Regions from separate parts of the Kocuria sp. CH-021 genome, predicted to be linked through region 2. Evidence: riboswitches for the same ligand, from Rfam matches in the RefSeq annotation. Region 2 holds a riboswitch; each other region holds the start of a gene.
What was found. A riboswitch is a leader RNA that binds a small molecule or an ion and turns the genes downstream of it on or off. The one in region 2 is predicted to bind thiamine pyrophosphate.
Positions count from the first base shown of each region.

Region 1: linked by a shared signal. The riboswitch ahead of thiM (hydroxyethylthiazole kinase) and the one ahead of ACPYN7_RS02600 (ECF transporter S component) in region 2 are both predicted to bind thiamine pyrophosphate.
Region 3: linked by a shared signal. The riboswitch ahead of ACPYN7_RS16090 (FAD-dependent oxidoreductase) and the one ahead of ACPYN7_RS02600 (ECF transporter S component) in region 2 are both predicted to bind thiamine pyrophosphate.

Region 1 covers NZ_JBNAFK010000004.1:43,748-51,004, reverse strand. Annotated here, with positions in the region: gene thiE (thiamine phosphate synthase) at 1-340, opposite strand, end outside; gene thiM (hydroxyethylthiazole kinase) at 337-1,212, opposite strand; TPP riboswitch at 1,204-1,297, opposite strand; gene ACPYN7_RS03970 (nuclear transport factor 2 family protein) at 1,469-2,203, opposite strand; gene ACPYN7_RS03965 (Rne/Rng family ribonuclease) at 2,385-6,110, opposite strand; gene ACPYN7_RS03960 (vitamin K epoxide reductase family protein) at 6,614-7,246, shown strand.
Region 2 covers NZ_JBNAFK010000003.1:17,093-24,349, forward strand. Annotated here, with positions in the region: gene ACPYN7_RS02575 (low molecular weight protein-tyrosine-phosphatase) at 1-481, shown strand, start outside; gene ACPYN7_RS02580 (uridine kinase family protein) at 478-1,071, shown strand; gene ACPYN7_RS02585 (aminotransferase class IV) at 1,100-1,981, shown strand; gene ACPYN7_RS02590 (energy-coupling factor transporter transmembrane component T family protein) at 1,990-2,787, opposite strand; gene ACPYN7_RS02595 (ABC transporter ATP-binding protein) at 2,784-4,808, opposite strand; gene ACPYN7_RS02600 (ECF transporter S component) at 4,805-5,425, opposite strand; TPP riboswitch at 5,516-5,635, opposite strand; gene ACPYN7_RS02605 (DUF4235 domain-containing protein) at 5,861-6,139, opposite strand; gene mnhG (monovalent cation/H(+) antiporter subunit G) at 6,198-6,737, opposite strand; gene ACPYN7_RS02615 (monovalent cation/H+ antiporter complex subunit F) at 6,734-7,006, opposite strand; gene ACPYN7_RS02620 (Na+/H+ antiporter subunit E) at 7,003-7,257, opposite strand, start outside.
Region 3 covers NZ_JBNAFK010000026.1:12,243-19,499, forward strand. Annotated here, with positions in the region: gene ACPYN7_RS16060 (AMP-binding protein) at 1-92, shown strand, start outside; gene madL (malonate transporter subunit MadL) at 102-515, shown strand; gene madM (malonate transporter subunit MadM) at 515-1,279, shown strand; gene ACPYN7_RS16075 (VOC family protein) at 1,352-2,263, opposite strand; gene ACPYN7_RS16080 (hypothetical protein) at 2,499-3,554, opposite strand; gene thiE (thiamine phosphate synthase) at 3,631-4,260, opposite strand; TPP riboswitch at 4,396-4,499, shown strand; gene ACPYN7_RS16090 (FAD-dependent oxidoreductase) at 4,495-5,967, shown strand; gene thiS (sulfur carrier protein ThiS) at 5,964-6,203, shown strand; gene ACPYN7_RS16100 (thiazole synthase) at 6,205-7,077, shown strand; gene moeB (molybdopterin-synthase adenylyltransferase MoeB) at 7,074-7,257, shown strand, end outside.

The DNA.
Region 1 (7,257 bases), on a different contig from region 2:
GCACGGCGTCGGGGCCGCAGATCCGCCGGGCGAGCGCCACGGGCAGGTCCGTCTGCCCGACGTGCACCCCGGCCACGGGGGCGCCGGCCGCGCGGGCGGCAAGGTACACGTCCGCGCGGTCGTCCACGAGCACGGGGACCTGCCGGCCCACGCGCTCGGCGACGGCCGTCAGCAGGGCGACGAGATCACGGACCGGGGCGTCCTTCGCGCGGACCTGGACCATGGTGGCGCCCCCGCGCACGGCGGCGGCCACGACGTCCGGGACCGGCCGGGGCGCGCTGAGGGCGGTGTCCGTCACGAGGTGCAGGGCCAGGGCCGCGGGATCGAGGCGCGGGCTCACCGGGCCACCTCCTCGCGCACCAGCTCCGCCCGGGCGGCGACCTGCTCCGGCGTCACGGCGTACAGGCGGTCCAGCAGGGCCACGGCGAAGGACCCGGGGCCGGAGGCGTCGGCGGCCGCGTCCTCGGCGGCGAGGGTGTACACCGTGGTGGCGGCCACGGCCGCCGCGCCGGGGTCCGTGCGCACGGCGGTGAATGCGGCCATGAGGGCGCCCAGGGCGCAGCCCCCGCCGGTGATGCGGGTCAGCAGCGGCGTGCCGTGCGGGACGCGGACGACGGTGCCGTCCGGGGAGCGCACGAGGTCCACGGGCCCGGACACGGCCACCGCCGAGCCGGCCCGCTCGGCGAGCGTGGCGGCGGCGTCACGGGCGGCCTCGACGCCGTGCGTGGCGTCCGTGCCCCGCCCGCCGGAGCCGCCGGCGAGAGCCATGATCTCGGAGGCGTTGCCGCGCACGATCGCGGGCCGGAACTCGAGCAGGTCGCGGGCCAGCGCGGTGCGCACGGGCAGGGCGCCCACCGCCACGGGATCGAGGACCCACGCCCGGCCGGCGCGGTGCCGAGCCCCGACGGCCTCATAGGCGGCGCCGCGCTGCTCGGCGGTGGGCGTGCCGGTGTTGACGAGCAGGCCGTCCGCGAGCTCCGCGAAGACCCCGCCCTCGCCCTGGATGTCGGTCATCGCCGGGGACGCGCCCACGGCGAGCAGCGCGTTGGCCGTGAAGTTGGTGACCACGGCATTGGTGATGCACTGCACCAGCGGCGCCGCGGAGCGCAGGTCCTCCAGGGCCGCGGCGGCGTCCTCGGCGAGCGCGGGGTCCGGTGGTACCGGCCGGACGGCTCCCGGTGTTCCGGCGGACGTGGGTACGGCATCGCGCATCTGCGACATCCCTTCGCTAGTACTGGCTAGATCAGGTTCGACGGGTGTGTTCTCAGCCGCTCGCGCGGCACCCCGTGTCAGGTGTCCTGCCAGTCTAGTCGCTGAAGGTGCGCCGGGACGCCGGAGGGCCCCGTCCGCGGCGCTCGGGTTATTCCGGCCGTCCTGCCCTCGGGGGCTGCCGTCCGGGCGGAGGGGCACGCCGGTGATCGGCTCCCCACGGCCCGACACCATCGGGCTCGTGGGGACGTCCTGACGCTCAGAAGAAGCCGTTGCCGTGCGGCATCCGCTCCGGGACGGGCTGGCAGACCTCCCAGTGCTCGAGGATCCGGCCGTCCGAGACCCGCCACAGGTCGTAGCAGGCGGCCGGGACGCGGTCTCCGGGCTCGGCGCCTCCCTCGCCGGGACCGAGCAGGGCCTCGGTGACGGTGAGGACGAGGTCGCCCTCGCCGAGCACCCGGTGCAGGGTGCGCCGGGCGAGCCGGTCGTCCGGGCCGGGGCCGTGCTCCACGTAGCGCGGGTCGCGGGCCAGCTCCTCGAGGGCGTCCCGGTCGGCGCCGATGAGCCGCTCCTGCACCCACTCGGTCACCGCTGCCTTGTTCGCGCCGGTGCGCTCGCGCCCGGTGATCTGCCGTGGTCCGTCGATCCGGTGCGTCCCGGCCGAACCGCCGGGCAGGGGCGCCAGGGCGTCCCAGTGCTCGGCGATCTTTCCCTCCGACACCCGGAACACGTCCACCGCTGCCGTGGGGTCGGGTCCGAACCCGTGGTAGACGCAGTGGACCGCGACCATGTCGCCGTCCTCGAGCACCCGCAGGACGTCGATGCGGAAGTCCTCCGGCAGCTGCCCGAGCGCCGCGCGGAGGCCGTCCCGGCCGTCGGCCCCGAGCGCGGAGTGCTGCCGGTAGTCCGGGGCCCAGTGCCGGTCGATGGCCGAGGCGTCCCGCTCGCCGAAGAGCTCGCGGCCGGCGGTGAGGACGATCTGCTTGCTGTTCATGGCTGTCCCCTCGGGGCTGCGGGCCGGGGATCCGACGGATCGGCCCGGTCGGCCGGCCCGCGTGTCGTGCCACCACGCTACTCGCGCCGTGCCCGGCCCGACAGAGAGGCGGAGCGCACGACGACGGAGGACCCCGACCGCTCCGGTCGGGGTCCTCCGTCGTGCTGCTCGCGGGGGCGGCTCAGCCGCGCTCGGCGGGCCGGCCGCTGGTGAGGTCCTCCGCCTTGACCCCCACGCCGACGACGGTCGGCGCGCGGCCCGAGGTCTCCTCCGGGGAGCGCTGGGCGACGGCCTTGGCCTCGTGCCGGGCGCCCTCCGCGGTGGCCGCCTGCCCGGCGGTCACCTCGGCCTCGCCCGGGCGGGCCTCCGGTGCCGAGGCCCGCCGGGAGCGCCGGCGGGGGCGCGCCGGCTCGGCGTCCGCCCGCGGCTGCTCCGGGGCGGGAGCCTGCGGCGCCGTGCCTGCGCGCCCCGCGCTCCGCTGCCCGGCGGTCCCCGCCCGGGCGCCCTCCGTGGCGGTGTCCCGCGCGGCCGTGTCCTGCGCGGCCGTGTCCTGCGCAGCGGCGCCCGTCGTTCCGGCCGGCTCCCGCGGAGTGGAGGCCGCGTCCGGCGAGGGGTGCTCGAAGGCCTCCGCGAGGGAGTCCAGGCTCAGCGGCCGGGCCTCGGCGGGCTCCTCCGCGGGGGCGTGGCCCTGCGGCAGCTCGATGACCTCACCCTTGATCGTCAGGCGCGAGCCCTGCCCGGCCGGGGTCTCCTCAGCGGAGACCTGCTCGGGTGCGGACGCGGCGGGCTCCTCCCCCGTGCCCGGCTGCTGCTCGGCGGCGGTGTCCGCGCCCTGGCCGCGGTTGCGGCTGCGCTTGCCGCGCCGCTTCTTCCGGGAGCGCCCCGAACCCTCGGGCCGGGACTCCGCCGGCGGGGCGGTCTCCTCGGCACGGGCCGGCTCCTCCGCGACGGCCTCCTCGTGGTGGGTGGCCGCGGCGATGGTCGCGAACGCCGTCCGCGCGGCCTCGGCCTTGGCCTTCTCCGCGGGATCCGGCTCGACGGAGCGCTGCTCCGTCCGGGCCGGCTGCTGCTCGCCCCGGCCCCCGCGGCCGCGCTTGCGCTCCGTCCGGTTGGGCCGCTGGTCGCGCGACTCGCCCGTGGCGCCGCCGGAGCGACCCTCGAGCGGGTGGTCGTGGACCACCACGCCGCGACCGGCGCAGTGCTCGCACGGCTCGGAGAACACCTCGAGCAGGCCGGTGCCCATGCGCTTGCGCGTCATCTGCACGAGCCCCAGCGAGGTCACCTCCGCCACCTGGTGCTTGGTGCGGTCCCGGCCGAGGCACTCCACCAGCCGGCGCAGCACGAGGTCCCGGTTGGACTCGAGCACCATGTCGATGAAGTCGATCACGATGATCCCGCCGATGTCCCGCAGCCGCAGCTGCCGGACGATCTCCTCGGCCGCCTCCAGGTTGTTCTTGGTGACGGTCTCCTCGAGGTTGCCGCCGGAGCCGGTGAACTTGCCGGTGTTCACGTCGACCACCGTCATCGCCTCGGTCCGGTCGATCACGAGCGAGCCGCCCGACGGCAGGAAGACCTTGCGCTCGAGTGCCTTCTGGATCTGTTCCTCCACGCGGTAGTTCACGAACAGGTCCTCGTCCTCGTCCCACTTCTGGAGCCGGTCGAGCAGGTCCGGCGCGACGTAGGTCACGTACGCCTCGATGTTGTCCCACGCCTCGTCGCCCTGGACGACCATGGTGGTGAAGTCCTCGTTGAAGACGTCGCGGACGGTCTTGATCGTCAGGTCCGGTTCCGCGTAGAGCATCTCGGGCGGCAGCGTCTTCGTCGAGCCGGCCCGCTCCTGGATCTGCTCCCACTGGGCGCGCAGCCGGTTGATGTCGTGGGTGAGCTCCTGCTCGGAGGCCCCCTCGGCCGCGGTGCGCACGATGACTCCCGCCCCGTCCGGCAGCCGGTCCTTGAGGATCTTCTTCAGCCGGGCACGCTCGACGTCGGGCAGCTTCCGGGAGATCCCGGTCATCGACCCGCCCGGGACGTAGACCAGGTACCGGCCGGGCAAGGAGATCTGGCTCGTGAGCCGCGCACCCTTGTGCCCGACCGGGTCCTTGGTGACCTGCACCAGGACCGAGTCCCCGGACTTCAGCGCGACCTCGATCCGGCGGGGCCCGCCCTCGAGCCGCGACGCGTCCCAGTTGACCTCGCCGGCGTACAGCACGGCGTTGCGGCCGCGGCCGATGTCGATGAACGCGGCCTCCATGGACGGCAGCACGTTCTGCACCTTGCCCACGTAGACGTTGCCGATCAGGGAGTCCTGCTGGGTGTGCGAGACGAAGTGCTCGGCCAGGACGCCGTCCTCCAGGACGCCGATCTGGATCCGGTTGTCCTTCTGCCGCACCAGCATCTGCCGCTCGACGGACTCGCGGCGGGCCAGGAACTCCGCCTCGGTGATCACCTGGCGGCGGCGGCCGGTCTGGCGGGACTCGCGCCGGCGCTGCTTCTTGGCCTCGAGCCGCGTGGAGCCCTTCACGGCCACGACCTCGTCGACCGTGGCGGAGTCCGCGGCGCGCGGCGCCCGGACCCGCGTCACGGTGTTGGGCGGGTCGTCGTCGCTGCCGCCCACGAGCTCCATGTCGACCTCGCCGCGGCGGCGGCGACGGCGCCGGCGGCTGGTGGTGCCCCCGCCCGAGCCCTGTCCGGCCTCCTCGCCCTCGTCGGCGAGCTCGGCCGTGTCCGGCTCCTCGGGACCGTCGCCCGGGTCCTCGGCGGAGGCGTTCTCCTCCTGCTGGCGGCGCCGCGCCTCGCGGCGGCGGGCCGCGCGCTGCTGAGCGGCCTCGCGCAGCTCGTCGAGGTCCGGGGCGTGGAACATCAGCGAGGTCGCCGCCACGGCGGCGGACAGCGCCGTGCGCGGCTCGTCGCCGTCGGTGCCCTCGGCGTCGGCATTCCGGTCGCCGGTGTTCTCGTCGTCGGTGGTCCCGTTGCCGGCGTTCCGGTCGTCGTTGGCCCCGTTCCCGGCACCCTCGGCGTCGGCATTCCCGTTGCCGATGTTCCGGTCGTCGGTGGTCTCGTTTCCGGCACCCCCGCCGTCGGCATTCCCGTTGCCGGCGTTCCGGTCGTCGGTGGCCCCGTTCCCGGCTCCCACGGCGTCGGTGTCCCGGGCGTGGCCCTGTTCGCGACCGCTCGTCGGGTCCTCGACCGGGGCGTCCGTCCCGGTGCCCAGGTCCTCCGCCTCACCGGCGGGCTCGACGCCTTCGGCAGCCTCCTCGGCACCGGGCGTGCCCGGCGCCGGGTGCCCGGGCGCGGCGGCCTCCTCGGCCACCGCTCCGGGTCGCTCGTCGCCGGGAACAGCAGTCCCCGGCGCGACGTCGAGGGTGTCGGTCCCGGCGGCCGCGGCTCTGTCCGGCTCCACGACCGGCTCAGGGTCCGGATCGGCGACCGGCTCGGTGCCTGTCTCTGCGACCGACGCGGCAACCGGCTCGGGGTCCGACTCCGTGATCGGCCCCGTGCCCAGCTCGGTCTCCGGCTCCACGACCGGCTCAGTACCCGGTTCTGCGACCCCAGCGACCGGCTCAGTGCCCGGCTCCGTGATCGGCGCGGCGTCCGGCTCTGTGACCGGCGCGGCGTCCGGCTCCGTGATCGGCGCGGCGTCCGGCTCTGTGACCGACGCGGCGTCCGGCTCCGTGATCGGCGCGGCGTCCGGCTCTGTGACCGACGCGGCGGCCCGCTCAGTGCCCGGCTCCGTGACGGGATCAGTCTCCGACCCGGTGCCCGGCGCGTCGGCCGGGGCCTCGGGGGCGGGGTCCTGCACCATTTCCTCCGCTACCGGGAGGTCCCGGGGCGCGTCGTGCGATGTGTTCTGCTGACCAGCGTCCAGGGCGTCCTGCGCCCCGACCTGGTTCTCCTGTTCGGCATCCATATACAGCTGTGCTCCTGCCGCGGTACGCCGTCCGTACCCGGTCCCCGCGGCGGCTTGGTCGGCGTATCGCCGGTGGGGGTCCACGCGGCGGCCAGAAGTCCTGTGCGTACCCGTCGCGTCCCGCACACCTCGCGAACGGGCGGGGACGGCAACGAGCCAGTCCGGGGCTTCGAGCCGCTGCTCACGAGGGCAACGGTCTTGAGCCGGCGGCGGACGCGCTCAATCCGATGAGAGCCGCGGGTCCTGCCGACCTGGGGTCGAAGTCCGACTGGGCCGAGATCCCGCGTACGGGCGGGCTCGACCGTGGCCAGTATCTCACAGACGTCCCGGTCCGGGCCGGATTGGCCCTGTCACGGCCCGCAACCCTCCCGCAACCCTCCCGCGATCGTCCCGCGGTCCTGTTGCGACCTCCCGTCACGCGCCCGGCATCCTCCCCGGGTCCTCCCGGGTTACTCCGGCCGGGGACCGGGAGGGCCGGAGGAGGCATCGCCTAGGATCGGCGTGTGACCTCCACTCCGTCCGCTCTCGACGACTCCCCCGCCGCACCTCCCGGCCACGACCCCCGCGCCGACCGGCGCTGGGGGCTCGTGGCGCTCGTGACCGCGGTCCTGGGCTTCTACGGCGCCGCCACCCTGGTGTACGAGCGGCTCCAGCTCTTCCTGGACGCCGGGCACCGCACCAGCTGCGACATCAACTCGTGGCTGTCCTGCGGCACCGTCATGCGCACGCCGCAGGCGGAGGCGTTCGGCTTCCCCAACCCCTTCATCGGCATCGTGGCCTACGCGGTGGTCGTGGCCGTGGCGCTTGCGGTGCTGGCCGGCGCCCGGTTCGCCGCCTGGTACTGGTGGGGCCTGCAGCTCGGGGTGACCCTCGGCTGGGTCTTCGTGCTGTGGCTGTGGTGGCAGACCACGTTCGAGATCAACGCCCTGTGCCTGTACTGCATGCTCGTGTGGGTGATGCAGACCGTACTGGTGGTGCGGACCACGGCCCGCAACCTGCGCGCCGGGGTGCTGCCGGCGCCCGCCGGTCTGGCGCGCGCCGCCGAACCGTGGGCGTGGTTCGTCTCCGCGGCCCTGCTGGTGCTGATCTTCGGGACGGTGCTCGTGCGCTTCGCCGGGGTCATCTTCCCGGCCTGAGACCGGCCTGA
Region 2 (7,257 bases):
CATGGCGGAGCTCGCCCTGCGCCGCGCCTTCGAGGCCGCAGGACTGGCCGAGCGCGTGCGGATCGACTCGGCGGGCGTCAGCGACGAGGAGCTGGGCAACCCCGTGGATTCCCGCGCCGGCGAGCTCATGCGCCGCGAGGGACTCGACGCCTCCCGGCACGAGGCCCGGGTCTTCGACCCCGTCCGCTTCGACGACCGCGACCTCGTGCTCGCCCTCGACGTCGTGCACTGGCGGCGCCTGCGGGAGCTCGCACCGGACGAGGCCGCCGCGGCCAAGGTGCGCCTGCTCCGCGAGTTCGACCCCGACGCCGAGGCCCTCGAGCCCGAGGAGCTGGGGATCTACGACCCCTGGTACGGGGGCCCGGAGGACTTCGAGACCACCTACGGCATGATCGCCGCCGCCGTGCCGGGCGTCGTCCGCGCCGTCGCCCGGGAGCTCGGCGCCGGCCGGGGCTCCGCGCAGGACGCCGGCCGCGCGTGATCGACATCGAGCTCGAGCTGAATCCGTCGCTCGCCGCGGCCAACCCCGCCGGCACCAACCTGGCGCGGCTGCTCCCCTCCCCCACCCGCCGCCCGTACCTCATCGGCATCGACGGGCGCTCGGGCGCCGGCAAGACCAGCCTCGCAGAACAGCTCGTCGAGGTGCTGCGCCCGGTGCGGGACGTGACGCTCTTCCACCTCGAGGACCTCTATCCGGGCTGGGACGGCCTCGGGCCCGGCCGGCGGACCTACGTGGACGAGGTCCTCACCCCCCTGGACCAGGGCCGGGACGCGGAGTGGAGCGCGTGGGACTGGGTAACCGACTCCCCGGGCACCCCGCGGCTGACCCGGGTGGCGGAGGTCGTGGTCCTGGAGGGCGTCGGCGCCTGCAGCGCCGAGGCCCGGCAGCTGCTGGACGTCTCCGTGTGGGTCGAGCTGCCCACCGCGCTGCGCTACGACCGTGCGCTGAGCCGTGACGGCTCGTACTACGCCGAGCACTGGGACCGCTGGGCCGCCCAGGAGGACGCCTACCTGGCGGAGGACCACGTCTGGGAACAGGTGGACATCCTGCACCCCGGCCCGGTCTGCTGAGACCCCGGACGCACCCACAGGAGGATCCGTGACCAGCACCGTCGTCGTCCTCGACGCCGCCCACCCCGGGGGCGCCCTCGCCGATCCCTCCGTCCCGCTCGTGCGGATCGACGACCAGGGCCTGACCCGCGGGGACGGCGTCTTCGAGACCATGCGCGCCGTCGACGGCGTCGTGCAGAAGTTCGAGGCCCACCACCAGCGGCTGTCGGCCTCCGCGCGGCTGGCCCAGCTGCCCGTGCCGTCCGCACGGGACACCCGCGGGGCGGTGGAGCTGGCGCTGGCCCACGCGGCCCCCGGCGGGGACGGCGGCCTGGGCGCCGAGCACAGCGTCAAGGTCGTGATCAGCCGCGGCACGCCGGAGGACGGCCCGTGGTCCTGGGTCGTGGTGAGCCCCGTGCCCGGGACCACGTTCCGGCAGCGGCGGGAGGGCGTGACCGCGGTGCTGCTGCCGCGCGGCCACGACCCCGCCCTGGACGCCGGGTACCCGTGGCTGCTGCCGGGGGCCAAGACGCTCTCCTACGCGATCAACATGGCCGCCCTGCGCCACGCCCGCTCCCTCGGGGCGGACGAGGCGGTCTTCACCACGGAGGGCCGCAGGGTCCTGGAGGGCGCGACGTCCTCCGTGGTCTGCGCCCGCGTGCGCGGCGACCGCCGCACCCTGCTGACGCCGGAGCCCTCGCACGGGATCCTGCCGGGCACCACGCAGGCCAAGATCTTCGCCGCCGCCCGCCGGGACGGCTGGGAGCTCGGCTACGGCCCGCTGTACCCGGCGGACCTCATGGAGGCCGACGCCGTGTGGCTGGTCTCCAGCGTGCGGCTCGCGGTGCCGGTGCGCCGGCTCGACCACCAGCCGCTGCCGGTGGACCCGGACCTGACCCGGCTCGTCACGAGCTGGGTCTCGCAGGCCTGATCCTTCGCTCAGGCCCAGATGAACCGGTGCGTCCCGAGCAGGACCGACACCGCGGGGCCCGCCGCGGCGGCCGCCGCGCAGCCCGCGAGGACCACGGCGTCCCGCCAGGAGTGCTCCGGGACGCGGGCCCACGTGCGCGGTCCCGCGCCGAAGCCGCGCGCCTCCATGGTGACCGACAGCCGGGTGGCCCGGCGCAGGGACTGCACAAGCAGCGTGAACGCCTGACCGCCGAACTCCCGCAGTGCGCCCACCGGTCCGTGCCCGGCCCCCGCGCCGCGCGCCCGCCGGGCCATCGCGAGGGTGGCCCACTCGGAGGCCATCACGCCCACCAGCCGCAGCGCGGCCAGGGACGCCAGCACGAAGCGGGCCGGGAGGCGGAGTGTCTGCGCGAGGCCGTCGGCGAGGTCCGTGGGGTCCGTGGTGAGCACCAGGATCAGCCCGGGCAGTGCCAGTGCCAGCCCGCGGAGGGCGATCGCCGCGCCTGCGGCCAGCGCGCCGGCCGAGATCCCGGTGACGCCCAGATCCAGGAGCACCGGTCCGGAGTCCTCGGCGAGCAGCGCCGTGCCCCACCCGCTCACGAGGGCCGCCACGACCACGGGCCACGCCCGGCGCAGCAGCGCGAGCGGGTGCTGCCCCGCCAGCGCCAGGAGGAGCAGCTCGCCCAGCAGCACGGTCCCCGACGTCACGGGGTCCGCGCTGAGCACGAGCACCACGGTCAGCAGCAGCGCCCCGGCCAGTTTGACCACCGCGTTCGTCCGTCCCAGCAGGGAGGTCCGGGACGACGGCGCGATCGCGGGAGCGCTCATCGGACCGGCTCCCCCGCCGGCCGGGACCGGGGCGGCGGACGGTGGGGCGGCCCCGGACGGCCGTCCTGCGGGCTGCGGGGACCGGGGACGTGCGGCTCAGGGGCGGGCTGCTCCGGAGTGCGGGCCTCGAGGACACCGGATCCGGAGGTGCGAGGCCCCGGCACGTGCGGCTTCGGTGCGGAGATCCCGAGGACACCGGACTCTGCCGTGCGGGAACCGGGGACGCGCGGCTCCGGGGCGGGCTGCTCCGGACCGGGCTGCTCCGGAGTGCGGGCCTCGAGGACACGGCTCACGGGAGTGCGGGGTCCGGGCGTCCCGAGCTCGAGCACCTCGGCGCCGAGGGCCCGCACGAAGTCCTCGTCGTGCGTCACGGCCAGGACCGAGGTGCCGGCGTCGAGCAGCTCCACGAGCAGGTCCACGAGCTCCGCCCACGTCAGGGCGTCCTGGCCGAACGTGGGTTCGTCGAGGACCAGCACGTCCGGGTCCGTGGCGAGCACCGTGGCCACCGACAGCCGCCGCTTCTCTCCGCCGGAGAGGGTGAACGGGTTGGCGTCGGCCAGGTGGGCGAGACGCAGCCGGCCAAGCAGCTCGTCCGTGCGCCGCTGCCGCTCGGCCGCCGGGGTGCCCGCCAGCCGGGGGCCGTGCTCGAGCTCGGCGCGCACCGTGGCGCGCAGGAACTGGTGCTCGGGCTCCTGGAAGACGGTTCCGATCCGGGCCACGAGCTCCCGGCCGCTCCAGTCGAGAGGGTCCGGACCCGCCCCGCGGTCGAGGCGCGGGTGCGCGGTGACAGTGCCGCGCACGGGGGCCAGCAAGCCCGCGAGCGTCAGCGCCAGCGTGGACTTCCCGGCGCCGTTGGGCCCGGTGAGGGCCAGCGCGCGGCCACGGTGCAGGCTCAGGCGGACGTCCTCGACCGCCGTGGGCAGGTCCCGTCCCACGGCGGCGTCGTCCGGGGTGCGTCCGCGCCGCCGCGCCCGGCGGCGGGCGCGCAGCTGGCGTGCCGAGGGCTGGCTGCGGGAGACGCACAGACCGGTGGCGCTCAGCAGCCGACCGTCCTGCGCGGGACGCTCCTGACCGGCACGCTCCCGCTCGGGATGCTCCTGCTCAGGACAGGACTGCCCGGCACCCTCCCGTCCAGGGCGCTCGGGCCCGGCACGCTCCTGCTCAGGACAGGACAGCCCGGCACGCTCCCGTTCCGGACGCTCCTGCTCGGACCGGCGCGCCGGCGCGCGCGTGGCCGGCACCCGGCCGGGGACCCACACCCCCGCCCTGCTGAGCTCGTCGGCCGCCGCGCCGAGCACCTGCTCCGGGGACCCGTCGTGGGCGATGCCCCCGTCGTGGCCGAGCACCAGGACACGGTCCACGACCTCGGCCCACACGGCCACGCGGTGCTCCACGACCACGAGCGTGGCACCGCTGCGGTCCAGGCAGGCCACCACGGCGTCGCGGACCTGCCGCACGCCGGCAGGATCCAGATTGGCGGTCGGCTCGTCGAGCAGCAGCAGCCCGGGGCTCATGGCCACGGCGCCGGCGAGCGCGAGGCGCTGCTTCTGCCCGCCCGACAGGGCCGCGGTGGAGTGCCCGAGCGGGAGGTCGAGGCCCACGTCGTCGAGCGCCGCCCGCACCCGCGGCCAGATCTGTTCCCGGGGCACCGCGAGGTTCTCGAGGCCGAAGGCGGTGTCGTCACCGATCCGGGACAGCACCACCTGGGACTCGGGGTCCTGCTGCACGAGTCCGGCGCGGCCCCGCGCCTGATGCGGCGGCATGCCGTCGAGCAGCAGCTCGCCGGACCCGGACTGCCCGTCGTCGTCGTGGAGGACCCCGGCCAGGGCGTGCAGGAGGGTGGACTTGCCCGCCCCGCTGGGTCCCAGCAGGAGCACTCGCTCCCCAGGCTCCACCACGAGGTCGAGGCCGCGCAGCGCCGCCGTGTCCCGCCCGGGGTGGTGCCAGCCGAAGCCGCGGGCCTCGACGCGCGCGCCGCGGGCGGCGGGCACCGCACGGCGCTGGGCCGTGGGCGCCGTCATCGCCGCACGGCCCGCCCGGAGGCGAGGCCCTGCAGGACGCCGGTGCCCGCGAGCGCCCGCACCACGGCGTGCATGAGGAGGCCGGCGAGCACCGCCCCGGAGACGGCCGTCAGGAGCACGTAGACCACCTGGTGGCCGAGCGCCCACTCGTAGTTGTAGAGGATGTTCTCGTGCACGCCCAGGAAGATCCCGCTCACGGCGCCTGCGACGGCCGCCGTGAGGGCGTCGAAGCGGCGGTACCGGAAGGCGGCGAAGGCCAGCTCGGCGCCGACGCCCTGGACGAGGCCGGAGAGGACCACGAGCAGGCCGAAGTGGGTTCCCAGGAAGCTCTCGATCACGGCGGCGAGCAGCTCGCAGAACAGCGCGGCACCGGGCTTGCGGATGATCAGTCCGCCGAGCACGCCGGCCACGAGCCAGCCGCCGGCGATCAGGCCCACGGCGGGCGGGTAGGCGACCGCGGCCGTGCCGACCACGGGGTAGAGCAGGTTCGACCACGCCCAGAAGACGACCGCGCACACGGCGGCGAGGACGGCGGCCACGACGATGTCGACGACGCGCCAGGACGAGGCGCCGGACGTGCCGGGGCGGCGGGCGGGGCGGTGGGTGGTGGTGTTCACGGTGGGTTCCTCCTGGGCTCAGCGAGCCGTCGGTGCCAGGAGGGGACGGGATTCCTCCGGGCCGCGCCGGTGGCGCGCTCCCGGGGAACACCCCTGAGATGCTCGACTCCCTTCGCCGGTGCTAACCGGAGCAGGTTCGAGGGTCTGCGGCGATCCGCACTCTCAGCGCCACGCCGGTGTCCCGGGCGGGGCGCTCCCCTGTCGTTCAGTGCCACCGAGTCTACCCCGCCGCCCGGCCGCCCGTGCACGTCCGCAGGCACCAGCATCCCGCCGCGACGCTGCGGCGCCCCTTCCGCACGCCGCCGTGCTGGTTCCGGATGCCCCCGCTGTGCGGGGGCCGCACGACGAAGGGGTCAGCACGACGAAGGGGCCCGTCCGGTCGCGCACCGCAGCGGTGTGCGACCGGACGGGCCCCTCACGAGGTGCGCCCTGCGCTCAGACCTCGGCCTGGCTCGAGGCCTTGGGGTTCTCCTGGGACTTGTTCTCCATCTTCGCGACCTGCCGGTGCACGGCGACCTTGATGATGGTGCCGACGAGGCCGGTGATGACGGACCAGATGATGATGGCCGTCCAGGTCTCGCTGGGGTCCGGGTTCTTGGCCGGCGGCGGGTTGCCCGTGACGCGCGTCCAGACCGAGCCGAGCACCTTGTGCGAGAGGACCACGCCGCCCAGCGAGGCGCCGGTGCCGAGGAGTTCGATGACCTTGTCGTTCATGGAGTGCTGCTCCTTGTCGTCCGGGGGACGCGAGTGCGCCCTGTCGATCCCGACCAGCCTAACGCGTCCCCGCCGATCCGTCAGTCTGCTGTCCGTCCGCTCGCCGGCCGTCCGCGCTCGGCGCCGGAGTCCCCGCGGCGGCGCGCCCGGCGGCATCCCCGGCGGCGCTCCCCGCGGCATCCTCTCCGTGGCTCTCCCCGGCGCTCTCCGTGGCCCTCTCCATGGCGCTCTCTGTGGCGCTCTTCCCTGCCCGGTTGAGCACCTCCTGTAGGTCGTCCTGCGTGAGCGTGTTCCGATTGAGGTGCTTGGAACGGTACGTGGACCGTCCCACCATGTGCGCCGAGACGGGCACGGTGAGCAGCTGGAAGATCCAGCCGAGGACGATGAGCGGGATCATGACGGGATCACGGTTCTCCAGCGCGACCGCCGTGAGCATCAGGAGCAGCCCGAAGACCTGCGGCTTGGTGCCGGCGTGCATGCGCGTCAGCAGGTCCGGGAAGCGGACCAGGCCGATCGCGGCCGCGAGGGACATCAGCGCGCCGACCACGAGGCACACGGCCGCGGCGGCGTCCAGGACGGTGTCCAGCACGGCGCTCACCGCCCGTGCTCGGCGGTCTGGGTGGCGAAGCGGGCCACCGTCACCGAGCCGATGAAGCCGACCAGGGAGACGATCACCATGAGGATCAGGTTGTTGAGGTGCCCGTGGTAGGCCATCTCCACGGCGAGGGCGGCCGCGACGACGGCCAGCAGCACGTCGGTGGCCACCACCCGGTCCAGCAGGGAGGGACCCTTGGCGAGGCGGTACAGGGTGCCCGCCGCGGCCGCGCTGAGCAGCACGGCCGCGACGGCCACGGCGATCTCCATCACGGGCGGTCCTCCTCGGGGGCATCGGTCGGGGCATCGGTCGGGGCGTCGGTCGGGCCTTGGGCCGTCGGATCGGCCGCCGGATCGGCCGTCGGATCGGCCGGGGCGTCGTCGCGGCGGCCGCCCACGATCTGCTGGCTCGCGGTGACCGGGGAGCCGATCGCGGCGCTGTCCCGGTGGTCCGTGCCGGCGGGTCCTCCTCCGCGGCGCTCGGCCCGCAGTGCGGCGAGCTCCTCCGGCGTGCCCATGATCCT
Region 3 (7,257 bases), on a different contig from region 2:
CCCGGAACGTCATGGGCAAGATCCAGAAGGCGGCGCTGCGCCAGGAGCACGCGGCGCTGTTCCAGCAGGCACCGACCGGACCGAAGGGCTGAGGGGCGGACATGATCATCACAGCCCCTGGCGTAGCGGTACTGGCCGGGTGCTTCCTGACGGGAATGCTCATCGGTGAATTCCTGGGGCTGTTGTTGGGGGTCGACGCCAATGTGGGCGGTGTCGGCTTCGCCATGGTCCTGCTCGTGCTCGTCACCCACCGGATGCGCCGGGCGGGCATGCTGCCCTCGGCGACCGAGCACGGGGTGTTCTTCTGGAGCGCGATGTACATCCCGATCGTGGTGGCCATGGCGGCCACCCAGAACGTGGTCTCCGCCGTGAGCGGCGGCCCCATGGCGCTGCTGGTCGGGCTCGCGGCGCTCACCGCGGGGGCCGCGCTGGTCCCGGTGCTCGCCCGGATCGGGGGGCAGGCGGACCCGCTGCCTCCCCGGGAGCAGGACAAGGCGATGGAGGAGGTCTCCTGATGGACGTCGTCGCAGAACTGCTGGAGTCCAACGGGCTCGTCTTCGCGTTCCTCGTGGTCGGGGTGCTCATCCTGGTCTCGAACTACTTCTCCCGGCGGCTGACCCGCGGCCGGCTCCAGGGCTCGGCCATCGCCATCACCGTCGGCCTCGTCCTCGCGTACTTCGGCGGCCTGCACACCGGTGGTGAGCGCGGGCTCGCGGACATCGCGGTCTTCGCCGGGCTCGGCCTCATGGGCGGCTCCATGCTGCGGGACTTCGCCATCGTCTCGACCGCCTACGGGGTGGACCTGGACGTGATCAAGAAGGCCGGCGTCACCGGGGTGCTCGCCGTGCTGCTGGGCGTCTTCGTCTCGGCCGTCGTCGGTGCGGCCATCGCCGCCGGGTTCGGGTACACCGACCCGGTCAGCATGGCGACGATCGGCGGCGGCGCGGCCACCTACATCGTCGGCCCGGTCACCGGCACGGCGCTGGGCGCGAGCAGCGAGGTCATCGCGCTCAGTGTGGCCGCCGGCCTGGTCAAGTCCGTGGTCGTGATGATCGGCACGCCGTTCATCGCCCCGCTGATCAAGCTCGACAACTACAAGTCGGCCATGGCGTTCGGCGGGCTGATGGGCACCACCTCCGGAGTGGCCGGCGGGCTGGCCGCCACGGACGAGCGGCTCGTGCCGTACGGCGCCATGACCGCGACGTTCTTCACGGGGATGGGCGTGCTGCTCGTGCCCTCGGTCTTCTACTTCGCCCTGGTGCTCCTCACCGGCGGCTGAGCCACAGGACTCCGTTGCGAGTGTGACCCCGGTCCTGGCAGGACCGGGGTCACACCCGTGCGCGGAGGGGCCTCAGGCGGCGACGCCCACCTGGATCAGGGTGTTCCAGGGGTCCTCGAAGCGCAGCACGGCGCCGTCGTGCCGGGTGGGGACCCGGTGGTCCGCGAGCCGGGCCTCGAGGGCCGCGACGTCGTCGGCGCCCGGCAGGTCGATGTTGACCTGGCCCAGCCCCAGGGAGGCCGCGCGCGGGCCCGCCCCGGCGCTCTGCCAGGTGTTGAGCGCGATGTGGTGGTGGTAGCCGCCGGCGGCGATGAACAGCGCGGAGCCGATGTCGCTCATCACCTCGAAGCCGAGGACGTCCACGTAGAACTGCCGGCCCAGCGGGATGTCGCCCACCTGCAGGTGGACGTGGCCCAGGGTGGCGGGCGGCGCCGCCGGGCGCTGCCCGTCCTGCGGGACCAGGTGCTCCTGCAGGAAGCCGTTCGGGTCCAGCGGGTTGGAGGCCAGCGTCAGGAGGCCGTTGGCCTCCCGCCGCCACGTGTCGCGGGGGCGGTCGGCGTAGAGCTCCACGCCGTTGCCCTCGGGGTCGTCGAAGTAGAAGGCCTGGCTGTAGAGGTGGTCGGCGCTGCCGGTGAAGGAGCGGGGCGCCACGGTCGCCACGGACGCCAGCGCCGCGGCCAGGGCGGGCTCGTCCTCGAAGACCACCGCGGTATGGAACAGCCCGGCCTGCCCGCGGCGGGCCGGCGGCAGCTCCTTGACCTGGCGCAGCAGCATCACTGTCCGGCCGTCCCGGCCCAGCACCGCGGTGTCCCCGGAGTGGGCGAGCACGTCGAGGGTGATGGCATCCGAGTAGTAGGCGACCATCGTGTCCAGGTTGGAGACCAGCAGCTCCACGGCGCCCATGCGGGTGCCGGCGGACAGCAGGTCCTCGGCAGGGCGCCTCGTCAGGCTCTCGGGGGCGGGGTTCTGGGGAAAGATCGGCATCTCGGGGTTCTCCGTCGGCGTGGGCAGCGCATTGGTTGATGTGTCCCCAATGCTAGCCCGAGAAGCTTTCCGAGGCAAGTAAATGGTCGGTAGGACTCTCCGGGGGCCGCCCGGTCACGGGCGCGGGCGCCGTGACCGGGCCGCCGCGCCGTCCGCGCTCGCCGCGGCCCGAGCCGCGCCGGAGCCACGGCGGACCCGTGGCGGCCCCGTGGCAGCCCCGTGGCCGGAGGACCGGTCAGAGGACGAAGATCAGGGCGGCGATGACGCCCAGGATCACCAGGAAGACGATGCCCCAGGCCTTGAGGTTGTCGGAGTCGTCCTCCTCGGGCTCGGCCGGGCGCGGCGGCCAGCCGCCCGGACCGGGGCCGAACACCGGTCCGGAGGGTCCCTGCCCACCCGCTCCCGGTCCTGCGGGCGTTCCCTGCTCGGCGCCGTGCCCGGGAGCGCCGTACTGAGGGGCGCCGTACCCGGGTCCGCCGTATCCCGGTGCGCCCTGACCGGGAGCCCCCTGGCCGGGGTACTGCCCGGGCGGCGGGGGAGCCGGCGTCGCGGGACTCACGCCCCACCGCGGCGCCTCGGGCGGGTCCGCGGGCGGGGCCTCCGGTGGCGGCGACCCTGCGCCGGGACCGCCCGCCGCGGGCGGCGCCGGGGCGGGCGGCGGTCCCGCGACCGGGCCCGGCGTCGGCGGCAGGGCCTCGCCCGAGAGCACGGGGCCGTCCTCGCGGTGGCCCTTCTCCGCCTCGGTCAGCAGGGTCACGAACTGCTCGAGCGGCTCGGAGCCGTCGTGCTCCCGCGCCAGGAAGCGCTCGGCGCGGCGGCGCACCACCTTGTAGACGCGCCCGTCGTCGGGAACGCCCAGGTCCCGGGCGGCCCGCGCCACGGCGAGCGGGGGCTGCTCCGGCAGGGGGTTCGTGCCCCACTCCAGGAGCCCGGTCAGCAGCGGGCGCTCGAGCACCGAGGACAGCGCCGCCCGGGCGCCCGGCACCCGGGTCAGCTCCAGCAGCCCGCTCGGCGGGGCGGACGGGCACCCCGGCACGTCGCTGGGCAGCCGGGCCGCGCGCTCCAGCCAGAAGGTGTCGCCGAAGAGGGTGGCGAGCAGCACGGCCGCGGCCAGCCGGTCGTCGCCCGGCGCGGCGTCCTCCGGGGCGCCCTGCTCCCAGTGGGTGCCGAGCGCGCGGCGGGCGGGCTCACCGGCCAGCCGGACGCGCAGCTGCACGTCCTCCGGGCCGCGGGCGGTCTCCGCGGGACGCTCCACCGCGTGCCGCACCTGGGGGTCGAGCTCGGGGTCCATGGGCCACTCCTCCGTCGTCGTCCGTGGGTCCATGCTCTCAGAACGTGCTGAGCGCAGGCGGGGAGCCGGGGAGGGATCAGGCGGGGAGCAGGCTGCGCAGCTGCCCCGCGGCGACCCGGGGATCGGGGGCCTCGGTGACGGCGCGGACGACGACGACGCCGCGCGCCCCGGCCGCCAGCACCTGCGGGAGCCGCGGCTCGTCGATGCCGCCGATGGCGAACCACGGCACGGGCAGGACCTCCGGGCCCGCGGCGAGCCGGGCCTCCGTGAGCTCGGCGACCGCGCGGACGAACTCCAGGCCGGTGGCGGGGCGCCCCGGCTTGGTGGGCGTGGCCCAGACGGGGCCGGTGCAGAAGTAGTCGACGTCCGGGTCCTCCAGCGCCTCCCGGGCCTGGCCGAGGTCGTGGGTGGAGCGCCCGATCAGCACGTCGGAGCCCAGCAGCTGCCGGGCCTGCGCGGGGGAGAGGTCGTGCTGGCCCACGTGGAAGACGTCGGCGCCCACGAGGGCGGCGATGTCGGCGCGGTCGTTGACGGCGAACAGGGCGTCGTACTCGGCGGCGACCCGGCCCAGCAGCCGCAGCGCGGCGATCTCCTCGTCCGCGTCGATGCTCTTGTCCCGCAGCTGGACGATGTCCGCGCCGCCGGCGTACGCCGCGTGCAGGAACTCCTCGAGGTCACCCCGGTTCCGGCGGGCGTCCGTGCACACGTACAGCCGGGCGGCGTGGAGCGCGGCCGTCCGGGCGTCGCGCAGGGAGGAGTCAGCGGGGACGGAGTCGGCGGGGACGGAGTCGGCGGGGGCGGAGGCGGCACGGGTATGCTGGGTCACACGCTGATGATAGGTCAGCGGTTCTGCGGGAGCCTCACCGGGGGCTGAGAGGGCGTCCAGCGCCGACCGCCACACCTGATGCGGGTCATGCCGCCGTAGGAAAGGACAGCCCGAGTGACGTCTGCGCACCCCGCCCCGGCGACCGCGCCCCATCCTCTGGTCGAGCAGCCCGTGCACGTCCGGGCCGACGTCGTCGTGGTCGGCGCGGGGGTGATCGGCCTGGCCACCGCCTGGGAGCTGCGCCGCCGCGGCCGCTCCGTGGCCGTGGTGGACCCCGAGCCGGGCTCCGGCGCCAGCCGCGCCGCGGCCGGGATGCTGGCCCCGGTGAGCGAGGTGCAGTACCAGCAGGAGCCCCTCTACCCCCTCATGACCGCCTCGGCGGCCGAGTACCCGGCGTTCGTGGCCGCCCTCGAGCAGGCCGCCGGCGGGACGGTGGGCCACCGGGCCACCGAGACCCTGGTCTGCGGTGTGGACGCCGCCGACCGGCAGGCCCTGGCGGACCTCCGCGAGCTGCAGGCCCGGCACGGCATGACCGTGGAGCAGCTGAGCCTGCGGGCCGCCCGGGCCCTCGAACCGGCCCTGAGCCCCCGGCTGTCCGCCGCGTTCCGGATCCCCGACGACCACCAGGTGGACCCGCGCGGCCTCGTGGCCGGACTGCTCGCCGCCCTCACCGCCCCGGAGCCCTCGGAGCCTTCCGAGTCCGCTCAGCCACCAAAGCCCCCGGCATCCCCGGGACCCTCCCGGTCCCCGGCCTCGTCGGAATCCCGGGAATCCCCGGAATCTCCGGGGTCCCTGCGGTCCCCGGAGGGCGCCGGGCTCCCCGGCCTCCCGGGCGGGCGCGACGGCGGGCCGGCCCGCCTCGTCCACGGCCGCGCCACGGGACTGCGCCGCAGCGCCGAGGGCGCCGTGACCGGTGTCCGCCTGGCCGACGGCGGGATGGTCTCGGCGTCCTGGACCGTGCTCGCCCCGGGGACCGGCCTCGGCGACCTCGAGGAGCTGCCGGAGGGCTGGCACCCGCCCCTGCGCCCGGTGCACGGGGACATCCTGCGCGCCCGGGTCCCCGCCGGAGCGCCCGAGCTGCTCGAGCGCACCGTCCGCGGCCTGGTGCACGGGACACCCGTCTACCTGGTGCCCCGCACCGACGGGACCGTGGTGATCGGGGCGACCTCCCGCGAGGACGACCTCGCCGGACCCAGCGCCGGCGGCGTGTTCCGGCTGCTGCGCGACGCCCAGGCGCTGGTGCCCGGCGTCACCGACCTCGAGCTCGTCGAGGTGCTGGCCCGCGCCCGGCCCGGCACCCCGGACGACATCCCGTACCTGGGGCGGGTCCGCGACCCGGACGGCACGCCCGTGCCGGGGCTCGTGGTCTCCACCGGCTACTTCCGCCACGGCGTCCTGCTGGCCCCGCTGGCCGCCCGGCTCGCCGCGCAGCTCGTCGCCGGCGGCGCCGGGCCGGACCCCGGCGCCGACGCCGAGCACCTCGCCACCACCGACCCGCACCGCTTCGACCGCCCCGTCGAGGCCCGTCGAGGGGACCCCGCCCCGGCCGCCGCCGGGCCCGGCCCCGGGAACAGGAGCACCCGATGACCGCCATCACCCTCAACGGCCGGCCGCACACGGCGGCGGAGGACGCCACCGTCGTCGACCTCGTCGCCGAGACCGTCGGCCGCGCCCTGGGCCCGGACGGCGCCCCGCGGGACGGCGGGCGCCTCGGCGTCGCCGTGGCCGTGGACGCCGCGGTCGTCCCCCGCAGCCGCTGGGCCCGCACGCCCGTGGCCGAGGGCCAGGCCGTCGAGATCATCACCGCTGTCCAAGGAGGCTGACGTGACCCACCCGCACCCCCACCCCATACACGACCCGCTGGTGCTCGACGGCACGGAACTGTCCTCCCGGCTGATCATGGGCACCGGAGGCCTCAGCTCGCTGCACACCCTCGAGCAGGCGCTGCTGGCCTCCGGCACCGAGCTGACCACCGTGGCCCTGCGCCGCTACGCACCCGGTCAGGGGGACTCCCTCTTCGCGATGCTCGAGCGCAACGACATCCGGATCCTGCCCAACACCGCCGGCTGCTACACCGCCCGGGACGCGCTGCTGACCGCCGAGCTCGGGCGGGAGGCGCTCGAGACCGACTGGGTGAAGCTCGAGGTCATCGCCGACGAGGACACGCTGCTGCCCGACGTGGTGGAGCTCCTCGACGCCACTGAGCAGCTCGTGGCCCGCGGCTTCAAGGTCTTCGCCTACACCTCGGACGACCCGGCCGTGGCCCGGCGCCTCGAGGACCTGGGCGCGGCCGCGGTGATGCCCCTGGGCGCCCCCATCGGCACGGGGCTGGGCATCCTCAACCCGCACAACATCGAGCTCATCGCCTCCCGGGCGTCGGTGCCCGTGGTGCTCGACGCCGGGATCGGCACCGCCTCCGAGGCCGCCCTGGCCATGGAGCTGGGCTGCGACGCCGTGCTGCTCGCCAGCGCCGTCACCCGCGCCCAGGACCCGGTGGCGATGGCCACCGCGATGCGCCACGCCGTGCTCGCCGGCCGGCTCGCCGCCGGGGCCGGGCGCATCCCCGCCCGCCGCCACGCCCACGCGTCCTCGCCCATGGCCGGGCGGGTCGGCACGGACGCCCCCGACGACGGGCCCGCCGTCGGCCCGGCCGACGTCCCGCGCGGTGACTGGGCACCCGTGGGGGAGCGGCCGTGAGCCCGCTGCCCCCGCTCGTGGCGCCCGGCCCCGAGCTGACGCGCGAGGAGCTCGAGCGCTACGCCCGGCACCTGACCCTGCCCGGGATCGGGCCGCTCGGCCAGCGGCGGCTGGGCCGCGCCCGCGTGCTCGTCGTCGGCGCCGGGGGTCTGGGCGCCCCGGCCCTGCAGTACCTCGCGG